Regions from separate parts of the Stenotrophomonas sp. S4 genome, predicted to be linked through region 2. Evidence: predicted binding sites of a transcription regulator. Region 2 holds the regulator's gene; each other region holds the start of a gene.
The links. Region 2 encodes FliA, which starts transcription of late flagellar genes. Its sites were predicted from a motif close to TAAAGTTTNNCNNNCNNNGGCCGATAA; they were not measured.
Positions count from the first base shown of each region.

Region 1: the regulator FliA is predicted to act here: its motif matches at 1,416-1,442, upstream of ACUZUJ_RS19340 (methyl-accepting chemotaxis protein).
Region 3: the regulator FliA is predicted to act here: its motif matches at 1,879-1,905, upstream of ACUZUJ_RS21415 (methyl-accepting chemotaxis protein).

Region 1 covers NZ_CM196188.1:4,161,568-4,164,835, reverse strand. The annotation lists gene ACUZUJ_RS19350 (S41 family peptidase) at 1-356, shown strand, start outside; gene ACUZUJ_RS19345 (NAD-dependent epimerase/dehydratase family protein) at 455-1,348, shown strand; gene ACUZUJ_RS19340 (methyl-accepting chemotaxis protein) at 1,561-3,268, shown strand, end outside.
Region 2 covers NZ_CM196188.1:2,241,543-2,244,810, reverse strand. The annotation lists gene flhF (flagellar biosynthesis GTPase FlhF) at 1-548, shown strand, start outside; gene ACUZUJ_RS10480 (MinD/ParA family ATP-binding protein) at 535-1,422, shown strand; gene ACUZUJ_RS10475 (RNA polymerase sigma factor FliA) at 1,419-2,162, shown strand; gene cheY (chemotaxis response regulator CheY) at 2,220-2,612, shown strand; gene ACUZUJ_RS10465 (protein phosphatase CheZ) at 2,612-3,217, shown strand; gene ACUZUJ_RS10460 (chemotaxis protein CheA) at 3,220-3,268, shown strand, end outside.
Region 3 covers NZ_CM196188.1:4,590,824-4,594,091, forward strand. The annotation lists gene ACUZUJ_RS21400 (RtcB family protein) at 1-223, shown strand, start outside; gene ACUZUJ_RS21405 (NAD(P)/FAD-dependent oxidoreductase) at 402-1,307, opposite strand; gene ACUZUJ_RS21410 (Rrf2 family transcriptional regulator) at 1,297-1,752, opposite strand; gene ACUZUJ_RS21415 (methyl-accepting chemotaxis protein) at 1,936-3,268, shown strand, end outside.

The sequences.
Region 1 (3,268 bases), 1.9 Mb from region 2:
GCGGCCGGCGCACGCCGGTACCGCTGCCGCCGGCGAGCCTGCCCGCCTACCTGAAACCGCTGGTGGTGCTGATCGACCGCCGCACCGGTTCGGCCGCCGAGTTCGTCGCCTACTCGCTGCAGGCCTTGGGTCGCGCGCGGATTGTCGGCACGCGCAGTGGCGGCGCAGCGCATATGTTTGGTGATCCTGTGCTGCTGCCCGATGGCTATCAGATCAGCATTCCCGACCGGCAACCCATCAATCTGCGCACCGGTGGCAACTGGGAAGGCACCGGCGTGAGGCCTGATGTGGCCGGCGGCGACGATCCGCTGTTCATCGCGCGGCAACTGCTGGCGCCTGCGAAGTCGTCAAGATGAACGCACGATTGCATGGCTGTCCTATCGCAGATGCGCGAATGCATGCCTAGAATCGAGGCATCCCGGTAGTTCCCGGGCGCTTCGAGTGAATGGACTCAATGAAGATTCTGTTGACCGGCAGTTCCGGGCGCATCGGGCGCGCGATCTTCGGTGCATTGGCGGCCGCCCACGAAGTGGTGGGGCTGGACCGCAGCCCGTTCGCCACCACGCGCATCATTGCCGATGTCACCGACCGCCAGGCCGTCGCACGCGCGGTAAAGGGCGTGGACGCGGTCATCCATACCGCGGCCCTGCATGCCCCGCATGTCGGCCTGGTGCCGGACGCGGTGTTCCAGCAGATCAACGTGGAGGCAACCGCGCACCTGCTGCAGGCCGCACGCGAAGCCGGCGCACGGCGTTTCGTGCTGACCAGCACCACGGCGCTGTACGGCCATGCCGTGGTAGCCGGTGGCTGCCGCTGGATCGACGAAGACACCGAGCCGCTGCCGCGCACGATCTACCACCGCACCAAGCTGCAGGCCGAGACCCTGGCTGAAGCTGCCGCCACGCCGGGCTTCAGCGTTCGCGTGCTGCGCATGGGCCGGTGCTTCCCGGAACCGCCCGAACGGATGGCGATGTTCCGCCTGCATCGCGGCATCGACGCCCGCGATGTGGCCAGCGCACATGCTGCACTGCTGCTCGACGAAGGCGCCCGTTTCGCCCGCTACCTCGCCTGCGCGCCGACGCCGTTCCGGCGCGAGGACTGCCTGGAACTGGCCACCCACCCGCGCAGCGTGCTGGCCCGCCGCGCGCCGCAGCTGCTGGCCGAGTTCGAACGCCGTGGCTGGCCGCTGCCATTGAGCATCGACCGTGTCTACGACAGTGCCCGCCTGCGCAGCGAGCTGGGCTGGCAACCGTGCTTCGGGCCGGACGACGTGCTGCAGCAGTACGCCGTCGGCAGCATCGAGGTACTGCCGCGCGCGCAGTGGATCAAGGACCGCGTGGCCGAGTGAGGTCATCGCGACGGGCGGGTAGCTGACCCGACCCTGAGCAGATTCAGGAATGTGCAGGCCGGTCGCCTCAACCTCGTTGGCGGGCGGCCGCTAACCCGGTGCGCTTCCAGCGCCGGGACCACCCCGGCGGCCGGTGGCCTGCGCGACGGATCGCGCGCCTGCGCGGTGCCTTCGTGGTGCCGGTCGTCCTGAACTGCCTCGCGGACCCTCCCATGTCTTCTTCCCGCTCCGCCGCTGCCCGCCGCCCGGGTAGCATCGCCCACAAGCTGATGCTGGGCACCGCCGCGATCGCGCTGCTGTGCTTCGGCCTGACTGCGTTCCTGATCTACCGACAGGCCAGCGCCAGCCTGATCAGCGCTTCGCGCCAGACCATGACCAGCGAGGCCACCGCCGAAGCGCGCCAGGTCTCGGCCGATCTGGGCACCGCCTTCGCCAGCAATGACGCCATGGTCGAGACCGTGCTGGCCCAGCGCGCCCGTGGCGATGTGCCCGATCGCGCCAGCCTGGCCGCCGTGCTGGGTGAGCAGCTGCGCACCCATCCGGAATGGCTGGGCAAGAGCACCATGTGGGAGGCCGACGCCTTCGACGGCAAGGATGCCGCGTTCGTCAACACCGAAGCGCACGACGCCACCGGCCGCTACATGAGCTACTGGGCCTGGCATGACGGCAAGCCGCAGCAGTCGCAGATGACCGACTACACCGAGACTGCCAGTGGTTCCGGTGACTGGTACATCGTGCCCAGCCGCGACAAGCTTCCCAAGGTCAGCGAGCCCTATGCCTATGACATCGCCGGGCAGCAGGTGCTGATGAGTACGCTGAGCACGCCGATCATCGAGAACGACAAGTTCCTCGGTGTATTCACCGTCGACTTCTCGCTGGCGGCACTGCAGAAGCACCTGGCCACGCTGAAGCCGATGGGGGCCGGCCGGATCGAACTGCTGTCGCCGAAGGGCGTGGTGCTGGCCTCGGCCAACGCCGCCGAAATCGGCAAGCCGCGTAACGATGCACTGACCCGCAGCATGCTGACCGAGATCGCCGCCGACCGCCCGTTCGAGGCCTTCAGCCCCGATGCGGCCGGCAACGTGCGCGTGTATGTGCCGCTGCGCGTGGGCGATGCCCCGCAGCGCTTCGCGCTGGGCGTGGTGATGCCGCATGCGGTGATCGTGGCCGAAGCGCGCCAGCTGCTGTGGCTGACCCTGCTGGTCGGCGTGATCGCCGCGCTGACCCTCAGCGCCGGTGTCTATGTACTGCTGCGCCGCCTGGCGATCCGCCCGCTGGCCGAAGCGGTGCGCGTGGCCGGCGACGTCGCCGCCGGCAAGCTGGACAGCACGTTGCCGGCGCGCAGCAATGACGAAGTGGGGCGCCTGCTGGACGCGATGCAGGGCATGCGCGGCCAGCTGCAAGCGGTGATGGCCGCGCAGGCCGAAATGGCGCGCCGCCACGATGCCGGTGAACTCAGCTACCGCATGGATGCCGCGGCGTTCCCGGGCGAGTACGGCCGCATGGTGGCCGACAGCAACCAGCTGGTGGCGTCCAGCAATGCGGTCACCCAGCGCCTGGTTGAAGTGATGCAGCGTTATGCCGTGGGCGACCTCAGCGTGGACATGGAAGCGCTGCCGGGCGAGAAGGCGGTGTTCACCGCCGCGATGGCGACCACCAAGAGCAACCTGGCCGCGATCAACGAGCAGATCCAGCAGCTGGCCGCCGCTGCCGCCGCCGGTGATTTCGCCGTGCGCGGTGATGCACTGCGCTTCGACCACGATTTCCGCCGCATGGTGGAGACCCTGAACACGATGATGCAGGTCAGCGACCACAACCTGGCGGCGCTGTCGACGCTGCTGCGCGCGATCGCCGCCGGTGACCTCAGCGCCCGCATGCAGGGCGACTTCCACGGGGTGTTCGCAGTGATGCGCGACGATG
Region 2 (3,268 bases):
ACGCGCCGCGCGACGTCGCCCTGGTCACCACCGACACCACCCGCATCGGCGCCCGTGAGCAGCTGTATGGCTACGGCCGCCAGCTCGGCATCGCCGTGCACGAGGCCAACAGCGGCACCGACCTGGACCAGCTGCTGGAACGCCTGAAGGACTACAAGCTGGTGCTGATCGACACCGCCGGACTAGGCCCGCGCGACCGTGCGCTGGCCGCCCAGCTGCAGTGGCTGCGGGCCGCGCGCCAGGTGCGCACCCTGCTGGTGCTGCCGGCCAACACCAGCTTCGGCGACATGGACGAGGTGGTGCGCCGCTTCGGTGCGGCCAACCTGCAGGGCCTGGTGCTGAGCAAGCTGGACGAGACCGGCCGCTTCGGCAACGCCCTGTCGGTGGCCGTGGACCACGCCCTGCCGATCACCTGGGTGACCGATGGCCAGGACGTCCCGGAGGACCTGCACCGGGCCAGTGCGGCCAATCTTGTACTTCGCCTTGAAGATTTGCGCCGAGCGGCCGATATGCCCTGCAACCCGGAGTTGAACCATGCCGTCGCGTGAGTACGCCAAGCTGACCAAGACCTTCCCGCTGTCGGCCACCCGCAGCGAGCCGCTCGGCCCTGTGCGCACCATTGCCGTGACCGGCGGCAAGGGCGGCGTGGGCAAGACGAATGTGTCCGCCAACCTGGCCGTGGCGCTGGCCGGCATGGGCAAGCGCACGCTGCTGCTGGACGCCGACCTCGGCCTGGCCAACATCGACGTGATCCTGGGGCTGAACCCCACCTTTACGCTGGCCGACCTGGTTGCTGGCCGCTGCTCGCTGGACGACGTCATCGTCGAAGGCCCGAACGGCGTGCTGGTGGTCCCGGCCGCATCCGGCCGCCGGCACATGGCCGAGCTGGCCCCGGCCGAGCATGTCGGCCTGGTCAACGTGTTCTCCGAACTGGAACGCGAGCTGGACATCATGGTGGTCGATACCGCCGCCGGCATCACCGACGGCGTGCTGACCTTCTGCCAGGCCGCGCAGGACACCGTGGTGGTGGTCTGCGATGAGCCGGCTTCGATCACCGACGCCTACGCACTGATCAAGGTACTGTCGCGCGAGCGCGGCGTGGACCGCATCCAGGTGGTGGCCAACATGGTGCGCGACCCGAACGAGGGCCGCGTGCTGTACGAGAAGCTGACCCGCGTCTGCGAGAAGTTCCTCGCCGATGTCTCGCTGAACTACCTCGGCTGCGTACCGCAGGATGACTGGCTGCGCCTGTCGGTGCAGCGCCAGCAGCCGGTGGTGAAGGCCTATCCGTCCAGTCCTTCGGCGCTGGCGATCACCGAGATCGCGCGCCGCACCGCACGCTGGCAGGCACCGACCGAACCGCGTGGCGGTGTCGAGTTCTTCCTCGAACGCATTCTCAAGCAGCGCGGGGTGGCCGCATGAAAGGCGCAGCCCAGTACAAGGAAGTCCAGCGCTCGGCGGCCAACGAGGTCATCGCCCAGCACTCGGACCTGGTGCGGCGCATCGCCCACCACCTGGCCGCGCGCCTGCCGGCCAGCGTCGAAGTCGATGATCTGATCCAAGCCGGCATGATGGGCCTGATCGAAGCCTCGCGCAGCTATGACGCCGACCAGGGCGCGTCGTTCGAGACCTATGCCTCGATCCGCATCCGCGGCTCGATGATCGACGAGATCCGCCGTGGCGACTGGGTGCCGCGCTCGGTGCACCGCCGTGCCCGCGATGCCGCCGCCACCATCCGCCGCCTGGAACAGAGCACCGGCCGTGCCGCCAGCGCCACCGAAGTGGCCGCCGCGATGGAGATGCCGCTGCCCGAATACCTGCGGCTGATGGAAGACGCCGCACGTGGCCAGGTGCTGAGCCTGGAGTCGCGCATCGAAGACCAGGGCGAACTGGACACCGTCGCCCAGGGTGGCCCGACCCCGCAGCAGGTGCTGGAGCGCGGCGAGTTCGGCCGCGAGCTGGGCAAGGCCATCGGCCACCTGCCCGAGCGCGAACAACTGGTGCTCTCGCTCTACTACGAGCAGGAGCTGAACCTGAAGGAGATCGGCGCGGTGCTCGGCGTGAGCGAATCGCGGGTCTGCCAGATCCACGGCCAGGCCGTGCTGCGCCTGCGCGGCCGGCTGAAGATATTCGAGGCCGTCGACGCCGGCCTGGAAGAATGAACATCCCCGAGGCGGCTGCCCCCGGCCGCCCGGAATGAACAACAAAGGAACTCTGCTTTGAACAAGAACATGCGCATCCTGATCGTCGACGACTTCTCGACCATGCGTCGAATCGTCAAGAACCTGCTGGGCGATCTGGGCTTCACCAACACCGCCGAAGCCGAGGACGGGCATGCCGCGCTGTCGCTGCTGCAGAGCCAGCCGTTCGATTTCGTCGTCACCGACTGGAACATGCCGGTGATGACCGGCATCGAACTGCTCAAGGCGATCCGTGCCGATGCCAAGCTGAAGACCCTGCCGGTACTGATGGTCACCGCCGAAGCCAAGCGCGAGCAGATCATTGAAGCGGCCCAGAACGGCGTGAATGGTTACATCATCAAGCCGTTCACCGCGCAGACGCTTGAAGAAAAGCTCGGCAAGATCTTCGAACGCCTGGCGGCCAGCGCCTGATGGATACCACGGTCGACAAGAACGCCCTCGCCCTGCGCCTGCAGGAAGCCCTGGACGCACTGGAGTCCGGTGACGAAGCCGCGTGGCGGCAACGCATCGACGGACTGGTCGCGCTGCGCACGCAGCCGATGATGAGCGGCCTTTCGCGGCTCGCCCGCGAGCTGGGGCAGGCCCTGGGTGAACTGCCGACCGTGCCCAGCGAAGCCGGCGAACTGGACGATGCCTGCGCACGCCTGGACCACGTGGTGGCGATGACCGAACAGGCCACCCACCGCACCCTGGACCTGGCCGAGGAATGCCGCAGCCTGACCGAACAGCTGCGCGCCGAAGGCCTGCAGCCGGGCCAGGACGCGCAGCTCGAGCGCATCCGCCACAACCTCACCGAGATCGCCCTGACCCAGAGCTACCAGGACCTGACCGGGCAGATCATCCGTCGCGTGGTCGGCATCGTCCGCCGCGTGCACGAAGGCTTCGGCGCACTCGGCCTGCCGCCGGAACAGCATCGCACCGACCCGGAACTGGCCGGGCCGGCACTGAAAGGACTGGACCGCCACGCGGTCTCGCAGAACGACGCCGACGACCTGTTGTCGGATCTGGGGCTGTAAGCATGAGCGCGGTATCCGACGACATCACTGCCGATTTCATCATCGAGGCAC
Region 3 (3,268 bases), 2.3 Mb from region 2:
CAGCCACGGTGCCGGCCGGGTAATGAGCCGTGGCGCTGCGCGCCAGCAGATCACGCTGGCCCAGCACCGCGAGGCCACCGCGCACGTGGAATGCCGCAAGGACAGCGGCGTGCTGGATGAGTCGCCGGCCGCGTACAAGTCGATCGACGATGTAATGGCCGCACAGCTGGACCTGGTCGACGTGGTGCACACCCTGCGCCAGGTGCTGTGCGTGAAGGGATGATGGAGCGGTGCCGGCCAAGGCCAACACCCACCGCGCCTCAATCGCGCGCGACCGCTCTGCAGTAGATCCTCGCCATGCGTGGATGGAACTGCGCCGACCGAGGTCGGCCTCTACCAGAGCAGCACGTCATGCCGGGGGTCAGAGCCCTTTCTGCGAAAGGGATCTGACCCCGAGAGGTTCAGCGCGGCACGCTGTCTTCGCCCACCAGCGCATGGTGCATGCCGATCCCCGCACGCACGCCTTCGGCGGTGGCCAGGGTGATGTTGCCGACCGTGGTCGCATCGCCTGCGGCATACACGTTCGGCACCGAGGTCTGCTTCATCGCATCGACCTCGATCAGCACGCCCAGCGGGCTCTCGGCCAGCGTGCAGCCGAGCTGCTGCACCAGCGGCGTGGCCATCGCCTGGGTGGCTGGCACGAACAGCGCACGCTGGGCGATGCGGCGGCCATCGGCCAGCTCCACTTCCAGCCAGGTCGGCTGGTCGCCCTGCACCCCCAGCACCGGTGAGGTCTCGATCTGCACGCCGCGCTGCTGCATGGCCGCCTGCTCCTCGTCGGTGATCGGCAGGCCCTGGCTGAAGAAGGTGACATTGCCCCAGTCGGCGAACAGCGGCGCCTTGCTGGCCGACATCGGATGGCCGCCGAGCAGGCCGATGGCACCACCACCCACCTCATAACCGTGGCAGTAGGGGCAGTGCAGCACGGTGCTACCCCAGCGCTCGGCCAGTCCGGGCAGGTCCGGCAGCTGGTCGGCGATGCCGCTAGCCAGCAGCAGCTTGCGCGCGGCCAGCACCTGGCCATCGGCGGTGCGCACTTCCACGCCATCGGCGCTGGCGGTGGCCTGCACGGCTTCGGCATGCACCCAGCGCACGCTGGGGTAGTCCAGCAGCTGCTGGCGCGCGGTTTTCAGCAGCTCGGCGCCGCTGATGCCATCCAGCCCCAGTACCCCGTGCGAATGGCTGGCGAAGCGGTTGCGCGGCGAACCGGCGTCGATCACGGTGACTGGGCGACGGGCACGGGCCAGGATCAGGCCGGCGGCGATGCCGGCATAGCTGCCGCCGACGATGAGCACATCAGGATTCATGATGACCTTCCAGGGAACGGTGATGGGCGAGATGGCGGGCGAAATCGGCGCCGAGCTGGTCCAGCGTGGTCGCCTGCAGGCGCTGTTCGAGCAGCCGCTGCGCCTCGCGTGCGCCCTCCAGCAGGGCACTGTTGACCAGCTGCTGGATCGGGCAGCCGCCGCCCGTATCGCGGGTACCGACCTGCACCAGCGGCGGTGCGCCCACCGCCAGGTAGATGTCATGCAGGGTGATGGCTGCGGCGTCGCGGGCCAGCTGGCTGCCGCCCCCATGGCCGCGGGCACTGTGCACCAGGCCGGCCTTGTGCAGCTGCGCCAGCAGGCGGCGGATCACCACCGGGTGGGTCGGCAGGCACGATGCCAGCTGCTCGGAGGTGCGCGGGGCGGATTGGCCGACTAGGTGCGCCATCACGTGCAGGGCATCGGAGAGCGGGTTCGCGGATTTCATGTAACAACAATAGTTACATTTAATTCTCCTGTCGAGGGTCCGCATTCGTTCCATATGGACACATTTGTCCTATGAAATAGTTTCTTCACATCACTAAACGAAACGCGAATGTGATGCGCGTCGCACTTCAGTGTGTGTGCGACGGGTCGATACCGCAGTGCCCCTTCCCGAGAGTTCTTCCCCATGAATGCGTCTGTCCGTGCTCCGCGCCTGCAGTCCAAGCTGCTCGGCGCGGTTTCTGTTGGTCTGGCCGTGGTCCTGCTGTGCGCTTTGGCGGGCCTGGCCTCCGCCTGGTTGAAGTTGTCCACCGAGGTTCCGCCCGAAGTCGCGCACAGCCGCGATGCCGAACGCCTGCAGCGTGAGTTCCGCGGCCAGGTGCAGGAATGGAAGAACGTGCTGCTGCGCGGCCACGACGACGCGTTGCGTCAGCGCCACCTGGAGGTCTTCGACAGCGAAGGCCATCTGGTCGAGCAACTGGCCAAGGGCCTGGTGACCAGCCCGGACGCGCGCACGCGTGAACTGGCACAGGCGTTCATCGGCCTGCACGCACAGTTGCAGCAGGACTATCACGCGGCGCTGCAGGCGTTTGCCGAGGCCAGCTACGATCCCGCCGCCGGCGACACCCTCGTGCGGGGCAAGGATCGTCCGGTGGCGGCGGCACTGGACGCCCTGAGCACGCACGCCACGCAGGTGGCCGAAGCGGCGCTGGCGGCACGCTCGCACCAGGCGCGGCAGACCCTGCTGCTGTGCGCGGCACTGACCGTGCTGGCCGCGGTACTACTGCTGATGGGCTTGGCCTGGTGGCTGCGGCGTGCGGTGGTGCAGCCGGTACTGGCAGTGGAAGCGGCGGCGCGCGCAGTGGCCGCCGGTGACCTGCAGCACGTAGTACAGGTGCGCAGCCGCGATGAGATCGGTCGCCTCGCGCAGGCCATGCAGGCGGTGCAATCCACGCTGCGCGGCGTGCTGGATGCACAGACCGCGATGGCGCAGGCGCACGAAGCCGGCACCATCAGCCATCGCATGGACGCCGCTGCGTTCCCCGGCGCGTTTGGCACCATGGTGGCCGACTGCAACACGCTGGTCGACGCGCACATCCAGGTCAAGATGCGCGCGATCTCGATCATGGGCCGCTATGCCGTCGGCGACCTCAGCCAGGACATGGAGCGCCTGCCCGGCGAGAAGGCGGTGATCACCGAAGCGCTGGATGCGGTCAAGCACAACCTCGGTGCGATCAACGGCGAAATCCGCCGCCTGGCCGAAGCGGCGGCCGCCGGTGACTTCAGCCAGCGTGGTGACAGTGCCCGCTTCGAGCATGATTTCCGCGCGATGGTCGAGGGCCTGAACCGCCTGATGCAGACCACCGAGCTGAACCTGGGCGAGGTCTCCAGCATGCTGCGCGCCATCGCCGATGGCCGTCTCGGCGCGCGCATGGATGGGGATTTCCAGGGCGTGTTCGCGCGTATTGCCGGCGATGCCAATACCACCGCCGCGCAGCTGGCGACCATCGTCACCGACA